2 regions of the Microbulbifer mixtoriginis genome follow, and region 1 is predicted to be linked to the other one. Evidence: predicted binding sites of a transcription regulator. Region 1 holds the regulator's gene; the other holds the start of a gene.
The links. Region 1 encodes sigma-54, which starts transcription at its own class of promoters, with help from an activator protein. Its sites were predicted from a motif close to TGGCACANNNNTTGCNNT; they were not measured.
Positions count from the first base shown of each region.

Region 2: glnL (nitrogen regulation protein NR(II)) is a predicted target of sigma-54. The motif match lies at 2,391-2,408, and genes of this name have one in related genera.

Region 1 covers NZ_CP174285.1:4,737,561-4,741,754, reverse strand. Annotated here, with positions in the region: gene lptC (LPS export ABC transporter periplasmic protein LptC) at 1-410, shown strand, start outside; gene lptA (lipopolysaccharide transport periplasmic protein LptA) at 397-945, shown strand; gene lptB (LPS export ABC transporter ATP-binding protein) at 1,038-1,763, shown strand; gene ACJJI0_RS20725 (RNA polymerase factor sigma-54) at 1,957-3,402, shown strand; gene hpf (ribosome hibernation-promoting factor, HPF/YfiA family) at 3,584-3,874, shown strand; gene ptsN (PTS IIA-like nitrogen regulatory protein PtsN) at 3,878-4,194, shown strand, end outside.
Region 2 covers NZ_CP174285.1:3,273,970-3,278,163, forward strand. Annotated here, with positions in the region: gene ntrC (nitrogen regulation protein NR(I)) at 1-1,229, opposite strand, end outside; gene glnL (nitrogen regulation protein NR(II)) at 1,233-2,315, opposite strand; gene ACJJI0_RS14165 (DUF4124 domain-containing protein) at 2,624-3,265, opposite strand; gene glnA (glutamate--ammonia ligase) at 3,491-4,194, opposite strand, start outside.

The DNA.
Region 1 (4,194 bases):
ACTTTAATGAGGAAGGAAATCTAGCCTATCGCGTGGACGCGGACCAGATAACCTACTACCAGTTTAAACGCCGTGACCGGGCAGACCTGACCGAACCTCGCATGGTTTTTTACCAAGATGACCAGCCTAAATGGCGTACCGAGTCCCGAGAAGGGGTGGCACACAATCGCGGTGAACGAGTAGTCCTGAGTGGCGATGTAGAAATTGATGAACTACCCACCCCAGGCGGCATCAAATTGGAAACGTCCAGTATTACGATTCTCCCCGCGAAGGAATTCGCCGAGACAGACAAAGTTGTTACTATAAGCTCTGGCCAAAACCGCACCACCGGCAAAGGCATGCGCGCTTACTTGAATGAAGACCGGATGGAAATCCTATCCGATGTAAAGAGCATCTATGACACTGACTAATTACCGCCACCTGTTAAAAGTCTCCACCATCGCAGCGCTCCTGCTCACAGCCTCATCAGCTTTTGCACTGCCTGAGGACCGCCAACAGCGGATCAATATCAGCTCTGATGCAATGAATGCAGGTCTAAATAATAACTTGGTGGTATATAGCAACAATGTTGTTATAACTCAGGGCTCTTTAAAAATACGGGCAGACCGCGTTGAGGTTTATTTCACTCCAGAAAAGGAGATTAGTCGTGTAGTGGCCGTGGGCAAACCCGCACATTTCCAGCAAAAGATCCTCCAGGGCGAGAACCCCGTAAAAGCCAGAGCCCAACGCATTGTATATCAAGTGGGCTCTGAGGAGTTGCAACTAACCGGTAAAGCCCATGTTGACCGGGAAGGCAACACACTGACAGCGGAAAAAATTGACTACGATCTCACTACCGAGCAAATGAGCGCCAAGGGCCAAACTGGGAAAGGGCGTGTAGAGATGACCTGGAAACCCGAGAAGAAAGAGAGCTCGCAAGACGCCAATGATAATCAAGGCCAGTAAACCCTCTACTTAATACCTCATCATAAGTAACAAATATTATTGCACCGGCGGGCATCACTCTGCCCGCGGCATGGATAGATTCGGTACACACTATGCCAACGCTCAAAGCGTTACATCTCGCGAAACAGTATAAAAAAAGAAAAGTTGTCCAGGATGTCACCGTCAGTGTTTCCAGTGGACAGGTTGTTGGCCTCCTCGGCCCTAACGGTGCCGGCAAAACAACCTGCTTTTATATGATTGCCGGGCTGGTGCAGGCCGACGCTGGCAGGGTGATGATCGACGATGAGGATATAACCCGGCTATCCATGCACGGACGCGCACGCAAAGGTATCGGTTATCTCCCCCAAGAAGCCTCTGTATTTCGCCGCTTGACGGTAAAAGACAATATCTTAGCAATCCTTGAAACCCGCAAGGACCTCTCAAGAGACGAGCGGCAACAACAGGCCCAAGCACTACTTGAGGAATTTAATATAACCCATATCGCGCAAAGCCTGGGTATGGCCCTCTCTGGTGGAGAACGACGCCGAGTTGAGATTGCCCGCGCTCTGGCCACCAACCCCGGCTTCGTCCTGTTGGACGAGCCCTTTGCTGGGGTAGACCCCATATCGGTGAACGATATCAAGGAGATCATCCGCCACCTGCGTGATCGCGATATTGGCGTACTAATCACAGACCATAATGTTCGCGAAACGCTGGATATCTGTGAGACCGCTTACATTGTCAGTGAAGGTCATATCATCGCTGCAGGCACGCCGGATGAGGTTCTCGCCAACCAACAGGTGCGCGAAGTTTATTTGGGACACGAATTCACTATTTGAGGCTAACCACCAATTTCTGTCCTTAAATTCTTCACTTAAGACGGGAATAATCATAATTCTGGAAACATAGCGCCAGCTATCACGCCAGGACCGGCACGCTTATTGCTTGTAATAGATTGAAGAGAGGGGTAGTCTGCGCCATCTTAGGACAATTTGATCGACACCCTGTCTTATCGGCCTGCGGCGCTCCACTATGAAGCAGTCTCTCCAGCTCAAGCTCGGCACACAGCTGACCATGACCCCCCAGTTGCAGCAAGCAATTCGCCTACTGCAACTCTCCACACTCGATCTGCAGCAGGAGGTCCAGGCAGCACTGGACAACAACCCAATGCTGGAAGCGGATAGCGAAGAGCAATCCGTAAAGGTGGATGAAAATCAACCACAGTCTGAACAAACACCGGAAAACACAACACAGCCGGTAGAAGAGCGCGAACTGGCCGAGGGGGACTGGGACCAGGCAATTCCTGATGAGCTGCCCGTCGACTCGCGCTGGGATGATATCTACACCAATAACAGCGGCAGCCACGAGTTAGATTCCTCCAGCTATGAGCGTAACTCCACCTCCATCGGCCTTCAGGATCATCTACGCTGGCAGCTGAACTTGACCCCCTTATCCGAGCAGGATAAGTGGATTGGTGAAAACTTAATTGATGGCATAGCCCCCAGCGGCCTCCTTGGTACTTCTGTGCAGGATGTCGCCACCTCTTTATCGATCGATGAAGATGAGGTGCTCGCGGTTCTAAAGGCTATTCAGCAGTTTGATCCCGCTGGCTGCGGGGCTCGGGATCTCAAAGAATGCCTGCAATTACAACTGCAGCAGTTGCCGCCAAATACCCCTTGGCTAAGCCAAGCGCAAAACATTATTGAGAAACACTTGGACTTACTTGGCAAAAGGGATTTTCGCCAGTTGAGTCGACGCACACGACTCACTGAAGCCCAGCTAGGCGAGGCCATTCGCCTAATCCAGACCTTAAACCCCAGTCCGGGAGAGAGCTATGGCGGGCAAGAACCGGACTATGTAATTCCGGATATTGTCGTTTCCCGCAAAACCCTTCGCTGGCACGTAGAATTGAATGCAGAGATCACCCCAAAGATCCGTATCAATGACCACTACGCCTCCCTGGTCAAGCGTGCCGACAACTCCAGAGATAACAATTTTTTGCGGGATCACCTGCAAGAAGCACGTTGGTTTATGAAGAGCCTGCAGAGTCGCCACGAGACTTTACTGAAAGTAGCCAACTGTATTGTCGAAAAGCAGCAAGGTTTTTTTGAAGAAGGCCCGGAAGCCATGCGACCTATGGTGCTGGCAGATGTTGCTGAATCTATTGGCATGCATGAATCGACCATATCCAGGGTGACCACCCAGAAATACATGCTCACGCCTCGCGGCGTGTTTGAGCTCAAGTATTTCTTTTCGAGCCACGTCAGCACAGACTCCGGTGAGGATGCCTCTTCAACCGCTATCCGCGCCCTGATCCGCAAGCTGATTGACGCAGAGACCCCGCGCAAGCCGCTCTCAGATAACAAAATTACCCTAGAGCTCGATAAACAGGGTATTAAAGTAGCCCGCCGCACTGTGGCGAAATACCGCGAGTCAATGGGAATTCCCTCCTCCAGCGAGCGAAAACGCTTGGTCTGAAGGGGCCGCTTGGGTTTCGACTCATGAGGTAGGCCAAGTCATAACCTGGCACCAATTACTACACCTTCGCAACCGAACTCCAAACTTTGAGTGTATCCTTCCATTCTGGGCCACTTCCTAGTAGGGTTGCGACCCGAAAGGAGGCTCGCCGTAATGTGATGCACCTGGTAAGGAGAAATCCATGCAGATCAATATTAGTGGTCACCACGTCGACGTTACCTCGCCAATGCGCAGCTACTGTGAGAACAAGCTGGAAAAGCTCTCAAGGCATTATGACAATATAACCAACGCGCAAGTCATCCTATCCATAGACAAGCTGATCCAGAAAGCCGAAGCCCGAGTACATATCAATGGTCACGATCTTTGCGCGGGTTCGGAAGACAAGGACATGTATGCGGCCATTGATTCGCTTACAGACAAACTGGACCGCCAACTGAAAAAACACAAAGAGAAGTTGCAGAACCACCGCTGAACTATGACACTGGAAGCTTTACTCTCTCCCCGCCTCAGCCTTTGCCATCTGGCGGGGAGCAGCAAAAAAAAATTGCTGCTCAATATCGCCCAGGCTGTAGCCGAACAATATCCACAGCATGACTCTGACACCATATTCAACCAACTGATAGCACGCGAGCGTCTAGGCTCCACAGGAATTGGCGAAGGTGTGGCTATCCCCCACTGCCGCCTTCCTGGATGTGAGCACCCTATTGGCGTGCTCTGCACTACAGAACCCGCCATAGATTTCGACGCTATCGACCGACAGCCTGTCGATCTGCTCTTTGTCTTACTGGTCCC
Region 2 (4,194 bases), 1.5 Mb from region 1:
GCCTGATCGGCCCAGATACGCAGGGCTTTTTGCCAGTCCAGTGGCGTTTCGATTTCATTTCCCTGCTGATGCAATTCCTGCGGAAGGTCTTCAATATGCACTTCACGGCCAGAGGCCATCACGGTAATCCAGCGACAGGTATTTTCCAGCTGGCGCACATTACCGGGCCAGTCGAGACCGGAGAGGTATTCCTCCGCATCTTTGCTGAGAATTTTCGGCTCTACGCCGAGATCGGCGGCGGCGGCATTAAAGAAGTGACGTACCAACCGTGGAATATCCTCGCGCCTGTCCGCTAGGCGCGGGATATGAATCCGAATCACATTCAAGCGGTGGAACAAATCCTCGCGGAATTTATGCTCGCGCACCAACTCCTCCAGGTTTTGGTGAGTGGCGGCGATAATACGCACATCCACTTTTACCGGTGTATGGCCACCTACTCGATAAAATTCACCATCTGCCAGCACACGCAACAGACGCGTCTGTGTATCCGCTGGCATATCGCCAATTTCATCCAAAAACAGGGTGCCACTGTTAGCTTGCTCGAAGCGACCTGCCCGCTGAGCGCTGGCGCCGGTAAAAGCGCCCTTCTCGTGTCCAAATAGTTCCGACTCCATCAGGTCTTTGGGAATAGCGGCCATATTGAGGGCAATAAACGGCTTGTTACGACGCGGGCTGTGATTGTGCAGGGCCTGGGCCACCAGCTCCTTACCGGTTCCCGATTCACCGTTGATTAACACGGTAATATTGGAATGAGAAAGGCGCCCAATAGCACGAAATACTTCCTGCATAGCTGGCGCTTCGCCAATAATTTCTTTGTTGCTTGCACCATTTTCCGGCTCCGCACGCTCTTCCTGGGCCTGTTCCTTGGCGTGCGCCAGCGCGCGACGGGTAACCGCTACCGCTTCATCGATATCGAACGGCTTGGGTAAATATTCGAAGGCCCCACCCTGATAGGCAGCCACGGCGCTGTCGAGATCCGAGTGTGCGGTCATGATAATAATCGGCAGGCCCGGCCGTTCCGCCTGGAATCTCTCCAGTAATTTGAAGCCATCGGAGCCCGGCATGCGGATATCACTGATCACCACATCCGGGGAGTCGCTGTAAAAATCATCCAGTGCGCGATCACCACTCTCGTAGCACTGGGTCTCAATCCCCTCCCGTGACAGCGCTCGCTCCAGTACCCAGCGGATTGATCGGTCGTCGTCAATAATCCAAACGCGATTGCTCATTCTCTAGGTTCCTGTATTGGCTGATTCGGTAACAAGTGGCAGATAAATCTGGAATACACTACGGCCCGGTCGGCTGTCGCATTTAATTAAGCCACGGTGTTGGTTGATGATGTTTTGCGAAATAGACAACCCCAGCCCCGAGCCTTCGGCGCGCCCAGAAATCATCGGGAAAAAAATACGCTCGCGGATCTCCTCGGCAATGCCGGGGCCGTTGTCTTCTATTTCGATACGGCAAACCAGCGGGCAGTGGCGCCGGCCAATCGTGAACTGGCGCTGTACACGCGTACGCAGCACCATTTCGCCATTGGTGAGACCAATACTCTCATCAATGGCCTGCATGGCATTGCGGGCGATATTCAACAAGGCCTGGATCAACTGCTCGGGGTCTGCCGGCACATCGGGGATAGAGGGGTCGTAATCCCGGCGAATCAGTAGTTCACCCCCACATTCGACCTCGACCAGTTGTGCCACCCGCTCTAGGATCTCGTGCACATTGCTGGGCACCAGCTGTACCGGCTGGCGCGGTCCAAGCAAGCGATCAACCAGATTACGCAGGCGATCCACCTCCTCAATGATGATCTGGGTGTATTCCTCGAGGGAAGCATCGGGTAGTTCACGCTGCAGCAGCTGCGCGGCACCGCGAATCCCTCCGAGGGGGTTCTTTACCTCATGAGCCATACCCCGCACCAAGTTGCGTGCGGTCTCCTGGGTACTGAGCAACGCATCCTCGCGCGCAATGCGCAACAGGCGATCCATCGGCTGCACTTCCACCAGCAACACCCCCAGCTCCGGTACGGGGCTGACGGAGTAATCTACGGTGCGCGTTTTTAGGTTGTGCAAGCGCCAGTGGGCGCGCCGCACCGTGAATTTTTCCCCTGTGAGGAGCGCGTTGTGCAGTGCTTTTAGTGCGACATTAGATTCCCTCACCACCTCCTGCAGAGGCATACCCTCAACCCGTGCATTGGAGGCAGCCAACAGATCCTCGGCGGCATTATTCAGGTAGCAAAGCGATAACTGGTCATCCAGTACCAGTACCGCTGAAGTTAGGCTGTCTAGTAGCTGACGCAACTGGCGATCATTGAGCATTCAATCGTTTCCGCTTTTCATCGAGGGGCCAGGACAATCTCCTATGCCCGGCGCGATAACCCCTTGTATCTAGCCAGTGCAAAAAGCAAACCAAAATGGCGCACGGAATTATTGGGAGGCACTGCCCAACCCACTTGGTCTTAGGGGGTTTAAACGATTCAGCTGACACATGCACCGAAGCACTTGAGATAGTTTACCCCTATACGCACCATTTTAGTGCGCAGAACAAAATTCAACCAGCAAGGATAAAAACGGCGACCCCCACCAAAAAAGAAGTTATCGGTGAGGGCGTTGAGGGCGGGGCAAATTTAGGGGCTGGGCTGGGCTTGGGGGATACCCGGCCCAACCGGAGCCCTGGGGGCTTGCGGTGCACGCGGTGCCGAGTTGTCAGGCAATCTGCCACCCGGACGTTTCACATAGAGAGTAACCACCTGAGATTGTGCCAATACCTGGCCCTTGGAGTCGGTGAGTACCGCCTGCACAGTATGAGTGCCGCGCTCGAGCAGGGAGATATCCAGGCCCGCTCCAGAAGAGCTACCCTGCCAGGGTTTGCCATCTACCACCGCAAAGAAACTCGCCCCCTCTGGATACACCGGCTGCACGTCTACCTGTAGTGGAATAAAGCGCTGTCCCGGCGGGATGGTGGCGCCATCCAGGGGGCTCACTATCTGGATAGAAACCGGGCCTGTATAGCCCTCCTTGCCGGTGTCAGTCTCATCTTTTGGAGACAATTTACGAGTTGGCAGGGTTCTCGGCAGGGCAATGGGCTGAACATTGATGGGAGCCAATTGCACCTCCTGCGCCTGCCCATTGGGTGGTGGCGTATCGCTGAAAGTCACCTGACCATCGGGGCCGACGACCTTGTAAATAGTACTGGAGGTATTCCCACCATCGGTGCCGGCAAAGGCCACCAATGGAACAGCAAGGAAAAGGGCCTGAAGCAGTTTCATATTTTCCATCACTCACTCAGCCGCGAAGCGGTAGTCCTTGTCTCAGCCCAATACACGGGCCTCAGTCTCAAAGAGGAGGGCTTTTGGGTCCAAGAGATACAAAATCGACCATAGACGGCAAAAGCAACCAACCCGATCAGTGTACCTCCAATAAAAAAGCCCGCACCAGTAGGGTGCGGGCTTTTCGAGAACAGCTCGACGGCATCGGCGTGATGCCGCTCGCCATTACACGGAGTAGTACATATCAAACTCGACCGGGTGCGTGGTCATGTTCAGGCGCTCTACTTCTTCGCGCTTCAGGTCGATGTAGGCATCAATGGCGTCGTCGGTGAATACACCACCTTCGGTAAGGAAGGCACGATCCTGATCCAGAGCATCCAGGGCGCCTTCCAGACTCGCCGCAACGGTCGGGTACTCGGCCAACTCTTCCGGCGGCAGATCGTAGAGATCCTTGTCGGCGGCATCGCCAGGGTGGATCTTGTTCTTGATACCATCCAGGCCCGCCATCAACAGCGCAGCAAACGCCAGATAGGGGTTGGCGGTCGGATCCGGGAAGCGGGTCTCGATACGCTTGCCCTTAGGAGAGGTCACGTAAGGGATACGGATAGACGCAGAGCGATTGCGCGCGGAGTACGCCAGGATAACCGGAGCTTCGAAGCCAGGAACCAGACGCTTGTAAGAGTTGGTAGATGCGTTACAGATCGCATTCAGGGCACGCGCGTGCTTCACAATACCGCCGATGTAGTAAAGGGCAGTCTCGGACAGGCCCGCGTAGGCATCGCCGGCAAACTGGTTAACGCCATCCTTGGTGAAGGACTGGTGCACGTGCATACCGGAGCCGTTATCGCCTACCAGCGGCTTGGGCATAAAGGTCGCAGTCTTGCCGTAGGCGTGGGCCACATTGTGTACGGCGTATTTGAGGATCTGCA